One region of the Clostridium sp. 7_2_43FAA genome, then DNA from elsewhere that is predicted to be linked to it. Evidence: riboswitches for the same ligand, from Rfam matches in the RefSeq annotation. Region 1 holds a riboswitch; the other holds the start of a gene.
The links. Region 1 has a riboswitch for S-adenosylmethionine ahead of CSBG_RS15500 (O-acetylhomoserine aminocarboxypropyltransferase/cysteine synthase family protein). Riboswitches for the same ligand answer to the same signal wherever they lie in the genome.
Positions count from the first base shown of each region.

Region 2: it holds a riboswitch for S-adenosylmethionine, as region 1 does, so the genes downstream of both, metF (methylenetetrahydrofolate reductase [NAD(P)H]) here and CSBG_RS15500 (O-acetylhomoserine aminocarboxypropyltransferase/cysteine synthase family protein) in region 1, are expected to answer to the same signal.

Region 1 is NZ_JH815222.1:3,064,050-3,069,774, forward strand. It holds gene thrS (threonine--tRNA ligase) at 1-117, shown strand, start outside; gene CSBG_RS15485 (sugar O-acetyltransferase) at 386-946, opposite strand; gene CSBG_RS15490 (hypothetical protein) at 1,072-1,254, opposite strand; gene CSBG_RS15495 (ZIP family metal transporter) at 1,534-2,313, opposite strand; gene CSBG_RS15500 (O-acetylhomoserine aminocarboxypropyltransferase/cysteine synthase family protein) at 2,938-4,221, opposite strand; SAM riboswitch class I at 4,341-4,460, opposite strand; gene CSBG_RS15505 (5-formyltetrahydrofolate cyclo-ligase) at 4,507-5,103, opposite strand; gene CSBG_RS15510 (hypothetical protein) at 5,127-5,725, opposite strand, start outside.
Region 2 is NZ_JH815222.1:284,605-290,329, forward strand. It holds gene CSBG_RS02925 (V-type ATP synthase subunit B) at 1-685, shown strand, start outside; gene CSBG_RS02930 (V-type ATP synthase subunit D) at 688-1,329, shown strand; gene CSBG_RS02935 (MraY family glycosyltransferase) at 1,574-2,527, shown strand; gene CSBG_RS02940 (GNAT family protein) at 2,733-3,266, shown strand; SAM riboswitch class I at 3,429-3,552, shown strand; gene metF (methylenetetrahydrofolate reductase [NAD(P)H]) at 3,720-4,613, shown strand; gene CSBG_RS02950 (S-ribosylhomocysteine lyase) at 4,676-5,134, shown strand; gene CSBG_RS02955 (NAD(P)H-dependent oxidoreductase subunit E) at 5,416-5,725, shown strand, end outside.

The DNA.
Region 1 (5,725 bases):
GAAGCTGCCAACAATGAAGCTTCAGTAAGAAGCAGAAAGAATGGAGAAGAAGGTGCACTTCCAGTTTCTGAATTAAAGAACAGATTAATCTTAGAAATAGCTAATAAAGATAAATAATCAATGTAGAGTTTAGAATGGTGGAAAAAATCCTCTGGTAGGATTTTTATAAAATAAATAATTTTTGATAGAGAACCCTGAAAATTTTAAAATTTTCAAGGTTCTTCTTAATTTATAATAATTTTTAGTTATGGACTTCTTCTTTCCATTAAAATCACACTTCTTGTTTTATATATCTCTATTATGATAATTTTGTAAAACTTTAAAGCAAAATAGATTATTTTGTTACCATATAAGCTGTTTTTTATATTTATATTTTTTATGATTACTATTCATTGTCCAATTTTCTTATTACTCTACAAGGATTACCAACAGCTAGTACATTATCTGGAATACTCTTAGTTACAACACTACCAGATCCAACAACTGAGTTCTCTCCAATTCTCACCCCTGGATTAATAGTGCTTCCCCCACCTATCCATACTCCATCACATATTTCTACTGGGTCTGCATATTCTAAATTTTCCATTCTCTCCTTAGGTGAAAGTGCATGATTAGCTGTAAATATATTCACATTAGGTCCAATCATAACATTTTTCCCTATAGTTACTTTGCCACAATCTAATATTGTACAATTGTAATTTGCAAATGAATTTTCTCCCCAATAGATATTGTAGCCATAAGCACATCTAAAAGGTTGCTCTATGAAGAACTCTTTAGGCGCATGTCCAAATAACCTTCTAAGTAAGTCCATTCTCTTTTCTATTTCCTTTGGATGTAGTGAATTGTACTCAAACATAATTTCATTAGCATGTTGCCTATCATTAAACAATTCATCGCCTAAAGAAACATACAAATCTCCCCTTAGCATCTTTTCCTTTTCAGTCATAATATCCTCCCCCAACCATAAATATCATATTTATTTATATAAAATACATCTTATAATCATATTACTACTTTTAAACTAATAAATCACTTTATATAAAAATAAAAAAAGCCCTTATTAAAAGGCTTTTACTTATTTTCTTCAATAAGCTTTTTCATCTTATTTTGAAGTAACCATATTTTCTTTTGTTTTCTATTATAGGCAACCATCTTATCCTTATTATTAGTACTAGACTCTAATTGCTTCGTAGTTTTTTCTTCATACATCTTTAAAGCTTCATTAAGAATTTGAAGTTCCTCTTTATTAAACATAAATACACTCCTTACATCAATGTAAATTAGTTTACTAAATCTTAATTATCATATTCTATTATATTTTATAAAGAGTTTCTTTGCAATTATCCCTATTAATTTTTAAATAATGAACAACAGCAAATATTAAATTATTTATTTGCAAGCCAACATATACTCCACTTAATTTAAATCTTATGGATAATATCACAATCCATAATACAGATAAAAAGCTAACTAAACTTGTAAACTTTAATACAAAACTTTCATTTTTATTCTATAATTTATCCTTTTCTTAAATTAGGATAATGCTACATCTAAAATCATCATAATTACAAATCCTATAGAAAATGCTATTGCACTAATATCAGAAAAATTATCTTCTGCTGCCTCTGGTATTAATTCCTCTACTACAACAAAAATCATAGCTCCTGCTGCAAAAGAAAGTAGATATGGCATTATTGGTGTAATAACACTAGAAAATATTATTGTAATTACCGCCGCTATTGGTTCTACTATTCCAGATAAAGCTCCATAAATAAATGATTTATTTTTGCTTAAGCCTTCGCTTTTAAGAGGCATTGATATTATTGCACCTTCTGGAAAGTTTTGAATTGCTATCCCTATAGAAAGAGCAATAGCTGAAGCAAGAGTTACTGCATTGGCCTCATTCATAACTGCTGCAAAAACAATTCCTATTGCCATTCCCTCCGGAATATTATGAATTACTACTGACAGTACAAGTTTTGTAGTTTTACTTAGTTTATATTTTTTTGTTCCTTCTTCCTTTTTACTATTGATATGCATATGCGGAACAATTTTGTCCAAAGAAAATAAAAATAAAATTCCTACAAGTACTCCAACTGCAGCTGGAATAAATGATAATTTCCCCATATTTTGAGACATATCTATAGAAGGAATAATTAATGACCATACTGCTGCAGCCATCATAACTCCTGATGCAAATCCAAGAAGTATCTTATTAACCATTTTATTCATTTCTTTCTTCATTGCATAAACACAAGCAGCCCCTAGAGACGTACCTAAAAACGGTATTAAGATTCCAATTAAAATATTCATTCCCACTCCTCCTTTTATAAACACTATTTCATATATTGATTAAATAACTTATGGCATCTTTCCTGAGTATCTTCTATCAAACTTGTTTTCCTATATAAATAGAGCAATTGTTCCATCTTTAAAACCATCATCTACTCAATTTGAATCTGTAAAATCATTATTATTTATATTATTGATTTTATTTTCTGATTAATCTGAAGAAACTAAGTCTATTTTCTTATCATTAACATGTCCCTCTTTTTTTTAATTTATTACACTACTATAGCCACATATGAATAATCAACATATATCTAAAACATGAATAATACTTTTAATAAACTTACTCATAAACTTTTCCCCTGTATAATCGACTTTCTCCTAATCTTTATTATATCTAAGTATATTTTAACATATTTCTACTTAATATATTCTATTTTAATTCCTATATTATTTATAAAATTAAAACCAATAGTTAAAAGCTACTATTTTCTAATACCAATTAAAAATAGTAGCTTTTAACAAATATATTATTCTAATTTGTTAAAATATCATATTTCTAAAATGAGAGTCACAAAACGTGATACCCTTTGAAATAAAATTTTAAACAACATTGAATTCTTTTATTTTCTTATTGTTTTTTTATTATTAACTGTTAATTGAGATTAATGCTTGTTCAAAATCTGCAATTATATCTCTTATATCCTCAATTCCAATTGAAACTCTCATCAAATCAGGTGTTACTCCACTTGCTATTTGCTCTTCCTTTGATAATTGACTATGTGTAGTTGTTGCTGGATGTAAAAGACAACTTCTAACATCTCCTAAAGTAACTACTAATGCTACTAATTTTAATGCTTTTGTAAATTTCTTTGCTGTTTCTATATCTCCTTTTATTCCAAAAGTTAATAATCCACTTCCTCCACCTTTTAAATATTTCTTTGCTTTATCATATTGTGAGCTTGTTTCAATATATGGATAATTAACCCACTTTATTTTAGGATGTTTTTCTAACCATTTTGCTAGTTCTAAGGCATTTTGTGAATGTCTTTCCATTCTTAAATGAAGAGTTTCTAAACCTAAATTAGTTAAGTAAGCATTAAATGGACTTTGACATGCCCCTATATCTCGTCCTAATGTAACTCTTAACTTTGTAATATATGCAGCATTTCCAAATGATTCTACATATTTTAATCCATGATAACTTGGATCTGGTAGAGTAAATTCTTCAAAATTTCCATTTACCCAATCAAAATTTCCTCCATCAACTACTATTCCTCCAATGCTCTGTGCATGTCCATCTGCATATTTAGTAGTTGAATGTACCACTATATTTGCCCCATGTTCAAATGGATTACACAAATATGGAGTTCCTACAGTATTATCTACTATAAATGGAACCTTTAACACCTTTGCAACCTCTGAGAACTTATCAAAATCTAATATATTTAATCCCGGATTACCAATTGTCTCTCCATATACTGCTTTAGTATTTTCATTTGCACATGAAAGAATTTCTTCCTTACTTGCTTCTGGATCAACAAAGGTTACATCTATCCCCATCTTTTTAAGATTAACCGTAAATAAATTAATTGTTCCACCATATAAAGAAGATGCTGATATTATATGATCCCCAACCTTACATATATTTAATATTGAATATAACACAGCTGCTTGTCCTGATGCTGTAGCTACTGCCCCAACTCCCCCTTGAAGTCTTGCAAACTTATCTTCTAATGCACAAACTGTAGGATTAGATATTCTACTATACAAATGCCCCTCTGCTTCTAAGTTAAATAAATTTTCTAAGTGATCTGGATCATCATACTTATAAGTTGCTGTTTGAAATATTGGTAATACCCTAGGTTCCCCAGCCTTTGGTGTATAACCTCCTTGAATACATATTGTCCCTTTTTCCCATTTTCCTTCCATATTGAAAGCCCCCTTATTTAATATTATTGCTTATTGCTTTTCTATAAAATAAAAAAAGTTACTTCAAATAAGAAGCAACCTAAATATACTAAACTATTCACTAATAAACTCAATGAAATACCTTATTTGCCAAGCATCAGCTTGCAGGATTTAGCACCACACTTATTTATAAAATAATTTTATATTTCGTAGGTTGCTAGGTTTCATAGGGCCAGTCCCTCCACCATTCTTAATAAAGTCTTTTTTATTTAATTATTATATATTATACACTATATCTTTAAATTTTCAACCATTATTTGTATTTTTTAAGGCTCTAGTATTCGTGATTATATAATCTACTTTGATATCATGCACTTCTGATTCTATTTTATCAACTATTTGTAAATCATATGCCAATGCTATCTTATTTTCTTTAGATTTTATATCTTTTAAATACCTGTCGTAATATCCTCCTCCATACCCTATTCTGTTACATTCTTTATCAAAAACAACTCCAGGTACTACTATTAAATCTATATTTTCTTTTTCAATATAATTAGAGTCATCTATTGGTTCTAAGATACCCATTGAATTTTTCTTCAGCTCATCAATAGAATTTAATTTTATTGCCTTCATTAATTTATCATCTTTATATACTTTGGGAATAAAAACATTCTTTTTATCCTTAAAGGCCTTTTCTATTATATTTCTTGTATTTATCTCATTGCTAAAGCTTATGTAAATAAATATATTAATAGATCTTTTATATAAATCTGTATTTATTAACTCATTAAATATTTTATTATCCATTAATTCTTTTTCGTTGTTATTTAGTGAATCTCTTATTTCTAATATTTTATTTCTTAAAACTTTCTTTTCTTCTTTATTCATAATTTTTTTCATTCCTTCATTTTTTCACTTTTTAATTATTTTTCTTTGCAAAATATATTTATTATATCTCTTAATATTGCTGCAGCTGCATTTATAGTTCCTGATGCACCGCCTATTACACTAATGTCTCCTAAAGTATCTGTACTATAAAGCACACCTTTATTTTTACCATCTACAAAATATAAAGGATGACTTTTATCTATTACCTCAGGTTTTACATATGCTTTGATTTGTTCGCCTTCTTTATATATTTTTCCTATTAATTTAATTTTATTGCCATTCTTTTTTTCATTTATTATTAAGCTTTTATATAATAAATTTATTCCTTGTATCTTAATATCATCGATAGTTAAACTAGAATTCATAATAACATTAGCTAGTATTAAAATTTTTGATGCAGTATCATATCCTTCTACATCTAGATTATAATTTGCTTCTGCTATTCCTAAACTTATAGCTTTGTTTAATGCTTCGTCATAATCAACTTCATTTTCATACATTTCAGTTAAAATATAATTACTCGTTCCATTTAATATACCTTCAATTGACAATACATCTGATCCTGCTATATCAAAAGTTCCAACATTTATAGATGGAAGTGCCCCTCCTGTTGTGCACCCTATCCCAAGCTTTA
Region 2 (5,725 bases), 2.8 Mb from region 1:
ATTCTTAGCTTATGAAAAAGGAATGCATGTACTTGTTATAATGACTGATATAACAAACTATGCAGAAGCATTAAGAGAAGTTTCAGCTGCTAGAAAAGAGGTTCCAGGCAGAAGAGGATATCCAGGATATCTATATACTGACCTTTCAACTTTATATGAAAGAGCAGGTAGACTTAGAGGAAGAGATGGGTCTATAACTCAAATTCCTATTTTAACAATGCCAGAAGAGGATAAGACACATCCAATTCCAGACTTAACTGGATATATAACAGAGGGACAAATAATTCTTTCAAGAGAGCTATATAAGAAAGGTATTATTCCTCCAATAGATGTATTACCATCACTTTCAAGACTTAAAGATAAAGGGATTGGTAAAAATAAGACTAGAGAAGATCATGCTGATACAATGAACCAATTATTCTCAGCTTATGCACAAGGTAAGCAAGCTAAAGAATTATCAGCAATCTTAGGGGAATCAGCTTTATCAGATATAGATAAGCAATATGCTAAGTTTGCAGAAGCATTTGAAGAACAATATGTATCTCAAGGTTTTACAACAAACAGAAGTATAGAAGAAACATTACAATTAGGATGGAAGCTTTTAAAGATACTTCCAAGAACAGAGCTTAAGAGAATAAGAGATGAGTATCTTGAAAAGTATATGCCAAAGGGAGATGAAGAATAGCCATGGCAAGATTAAATGTCAATCCTACTAGAATGGAGATGTCTAAGCTAAAAAAGAGATTAGCAACAGCTACAAGAGGACATAAACTTTTAAAGGATAAGCAAGATGAGCTTATGAGACAATTCGTTAATCTTGTCAAATATAATAATGAATTGAGAAAGTCTGTAGAAGCAGAGCTTCAAGGATCTCTTAAGGACTTTGTTATGGCTAGAGCTGTTATGAGCTCAGAATTTCTAGAGGAAGCAGTAGCTTATCCTAAAGAAAGTATATCTGTTGAAGTAGGAACTAAAAATATAATGAGTGTTAATGTTCCGGAGATGAATTTCCATAGACAGCTTGAAGGAGATGAAGGAAGTATATTCCCTTATGGTTTTGCAAGTACGTCATCTGAATTAGATGATTCAATTGCTAAGCTTTATGGAATCTTACCAAAGTTATTGGAACTTGCAGAAGTTGAAAAGTCAACTCAACTTATGGCAGATGAAATAGAGAAGACTAGAAGAAGAGTTAATGCTCTTGAATATATGACAATTCCTTCTCTGCAAGAAACTATCAAGTATATAAGAATGAAACTTGATGAAAATGAAAGAGGAGCTTTAACTAGATTAATGAAAGTTAAAGATATGATACAAGCAAGAAATTAAAAAATGTCCCCTTTTGGGGACTTTTTTTATATTAAAGCAGAAATAGGTACGTTGGCTTTAAATGAGATTTATACAATAAGTAAATCTATTATATGTTTTTATATTTTTTATTTTAAAGTAGGAGATAGAAATCGTCATAGTTTTGTCATTGATAATAATATTTATAAATAGTATAATAAGATAATGAATTTAAGAGACATAATGAATTTGAATAATATTACAGTTAAGAGGTTAAGGAGAAATTATGCGATATATATTATCTTTTATATTAGCATTTTTAATAGTATATTTAATAACACCAATTTTGATTAAATTATCTTTTAAATATAGCTTTACAGACAAACCTACAAAAAGAAAAAAACATAAAGGTGAAACTCCACTTTGTGGCGGATTAGCTATGTTTATAGGATTTTTTACAGTATATTTTACAGTTAACAATTATACATCGATTAAAGAAAAATCATGGATATTACTAGGCTCAGCTTTAATATTATTAATAGGATTAATAGATGATAGTTTCAAAACTAGAGGAAAGGAATTTCCTATATATCCAAGATTAATAATTCAATTATTGGCTGCATTTATTATATTTAAATCAGGAATAGTTTTTAGAGGATTTACAAATCCGTTTACAGGGGTTTATATACAGTTATCAGGAGTAATACAATTTATACTTACAATTACATGGATATTTGGAGTAACAACGGTTATAAATTGGTCAGATGGTATGGATGGACTTGCCGGTGGATTATCATTGATTTCATCAATAACATTTGCAGCAGCTGCAATTATTCTAGGACAAAGTGAATCTATAAGTATGTCACTAATAGTAACAGGAGTAACTTTAGGATTTTTAATGTATAATAAATATCCAGCAAAGATTTTTATGGGAGATTCAGGAGCAAATTTTTTAGGATTTATATTGAGTATAATAGCTTTAGATGGTGCCTTTAAGCAAGCAACTTTAATGAGCTTATTTATTCCAATACTAGCTCTAGCAATTCCTATATTTGATAATTTGTTTGTTATAATAAAAAGATTTATGGATGGAAAACCAGTATATCAAGCGGATAGAAGCCAAATACATTATAGATTGGAAGCTAAGGGGTTTACTCCAAAGCAAGTTGTAACGTACATAAATATGGTTAGTTTAGCCTTTAGTATAATTTCTATAATATTACTTTTAATAAAAAACTAGAATAAAATATTTATTATAAAAATAATAAAAGGATTTGATTTATATATAAAATAAGTATATAATTACTGAAATAAAATAATTAATTAGAAAATTCAGCCAAAAGGCTGAATTTCTTTTAAAGAAAAATAGTTTGAAGATTCAAAAAGAGATCATCAACTATCCAGTTTCAATTATCCATTATAAATTGTAAAAGGGGGGTATTATCATGTATAGTGGTAAATTAGTAAAATTAAGGGCGTATAAGGAAGCGGATATAGAAAAAGCAGTAGAGTTTATAAATGATGAAGAAGTGAAAAAACTATTAGATTCTAACATTCCATTTCCAATGACTAAATGGCAAGAAGAAGAGTGGGTAAAAAGTAGAAAAGCAAATACCGATTTTACTTATGATTTTGCAATTGAGGATTTAAAAACTGGAAAGTATATAGGTGGATGTAGCATTAATGAATGTAATGTGAAAAATAGAACTTGTGAAATAGGAATAATGATTGGGGATAAAGAATACTGGAGCAAGGGATATGGAAGCGATGCACTAAAATTGCTAATAAAGTTTATATTTGAAGAAGTAAATATGAATAAGATAAAGCTTAAAGTTTTTTCTTTTAATAATAGAGCTATTGCATGCTACAAGAAAGTTGGTTTTAAAGAAGAAGGTATATTGAAAAAAGAATTATATAGAAGTGGAAAATATTACGATGTAATACCAATGGCAATTTTTAAAGATGACTTTGATAGTTGAAATCATCAAATATGAAACTTATAGATAATTCTTTTGTGAATTTGTCTATATAATTTAATAGCTAAAGAAGTGTATTTATAAATTTTAATTTAAAATATATAATTTCAATATATATTTACAAATGTTTGTAAATAAAATATAATATAGAAAAAGAATATTTAAAACTTATCAAGAGTGGTGGAGGGACTGGCCCTAAGAAACCCAGCAACCTACGTAGGTTAATTATAATGAATGATTTTCACTTATATAACCTCATTGTGTGGTGCTAATTCCTGTTAGATAAGGGTAATTCATAGGCTGTATATTAATACCTAAAGGTTATCCTTTAGGTATTTTTTTATGTATAAAGAATAACTTTCAGCTATCAATATCCATTGTTAAATATAAACTATCAATAGAAATTGTAAATTATCTATATATTATCAATTATTCATTGAAAAAAGGGGGCAAAACATGAATATAAATAATTTATTTGATAAAAAAGAGGTGGTTTTTTCTTTTGAGATATTTCCACCAAAACAAGAATCAAAAATTGATACTATTTACAATACTTTAGAGGAATTAAAAGATTTAAAGCCAGATTTTATAAGTGTAACATACGGGGCAGGTGGAAGCTTATCTAAGAACATGACATGTGAGATTTCATCAATAGTAAAAAATAAATATAAAATAGAACCATTAGCTCATTTAACATGTATAAACTCAAATAAAAACCAAGTAAATTCCATTTTAGATAACTTAAAGCAGTCAGGAATAGAAAATATATTGGCTTTAAGAGGTGATATTCCGTTAGGTTATAAGGGAAGTAATGAATTTGATCATGCAAGTGATCTTATAAAGCATATAAAGCAAAGGGGAGATTTTAATATAGTTGGGGCATGTTATCCTGAAGGACATTTAGATAGTAAAAACTTAGAGGAAGATATAATTAATCTAAAGAAAAAACAAAAAGCTGGTGCTACACACTTAATTTCACAATTATTCTTTGATAATGAGTACTTTTATAGTTTTTTAGAAGAAAAAGAAAAGTACAATATAGATATTCCAGTACAAGCAGGAATAATGCCAGTTATAAATACTAAACAAATAAATAGAATTGTTTCATTATGTGGAGCTAAGCTACCAAAGAAATTTATTAGGATAATGAATAAATACGAATTTAATCCTGAGGCATTAAGAGATGCTGGAATCGCATATGCTACAGAGCAGATAGTAGATTTGATATCAAATGGAGTAGATGGAATTCATTTATATACTATGAATAATTCGTATGTTGCTAAAAGAATAAGCACAAGTATATTTTCTATATTAGATACTATAAATAATTGTGAAAGATTAATAAACTAGTTGATATATTAATGAGGGTAGATATTTAAAGATAAATAAGATAGTTATGTGGAGGATGTAATATGGAAAAAGTAGAAAGTTTTGAATTAGATCATAGAATAGTTAAGGCACCATATATAAGAAAGTGTTGTTTGCTAACAGGTAAAAAGGGAGATAATGTAACAAAGTTTGATATTAGATTTTTACAACCAAATAAAGAAGCCTTTGGAACAGCTGCGATGCACGGACTAGAGCATCTTTTGGCACATGAATTAAGAAGTAGATTAGAAGGAATAATAGATTTATCACCAATGGGATGTAGAACTGGATTCTATTTAAGTATATGGGGAGATAGAGAAGCTTATGAAATAAAAGAAGCATTAGAATTATCTTTAAGAGAAGTTTTAAAGGCGACAGAAATACCTGCTGCTAATGAAATTCAATGTGGAAACTACAGAGACTTATCATTATTTGGAGCAAAAGAGTATGCTAAGGAAGCTCTAGAAAAAGGTTTTTCATTAAATATATATGGAGAAAAATAAGTGTTTTATGCAGAATTATAAGTTGATTTTAAGTATAAGACATATAATAATTTATTAATGAATAAAAATATACTATAAGATATAGGAGTTGTATTCTAATATGAAAGGATTAGAATACAACTTTTTTATTTCCTATGTAAGTATAAATGAAATGAGATTTAATAGCCAGTAAAATAAATCAATAGTGGCAGGTATTTTATATATTTTAAAAAAAATAGAAATATGATACTATTTAATTGTTAGAATATTTTAAAAATTCAGTTAAAGATGGGGGAGATAATTTGAGAGATAAATGTGGTAAATTTAAAGATTTAGAACTATTTATCCAAGAAGGGAATGATGATGAAAGTTCATTAATTTCTGTATTACATCATGCCCAAGGATTATATGGGTATTTAGGAAGAGAGGTTCAGGAGTATATAGCTTATAGATTAAATATACCAGTATCTAAGGTATATGGGGTAATAACTTTTTATTCATATTTTTCTACAGAACCAAAAGGAAAGTATGTAATAAGTATATGTACTGGTACAGCATGCTTTGTTAGAGGGGCATGTGATATATTAGAGGATTTTAAAAAGATACTTGGAA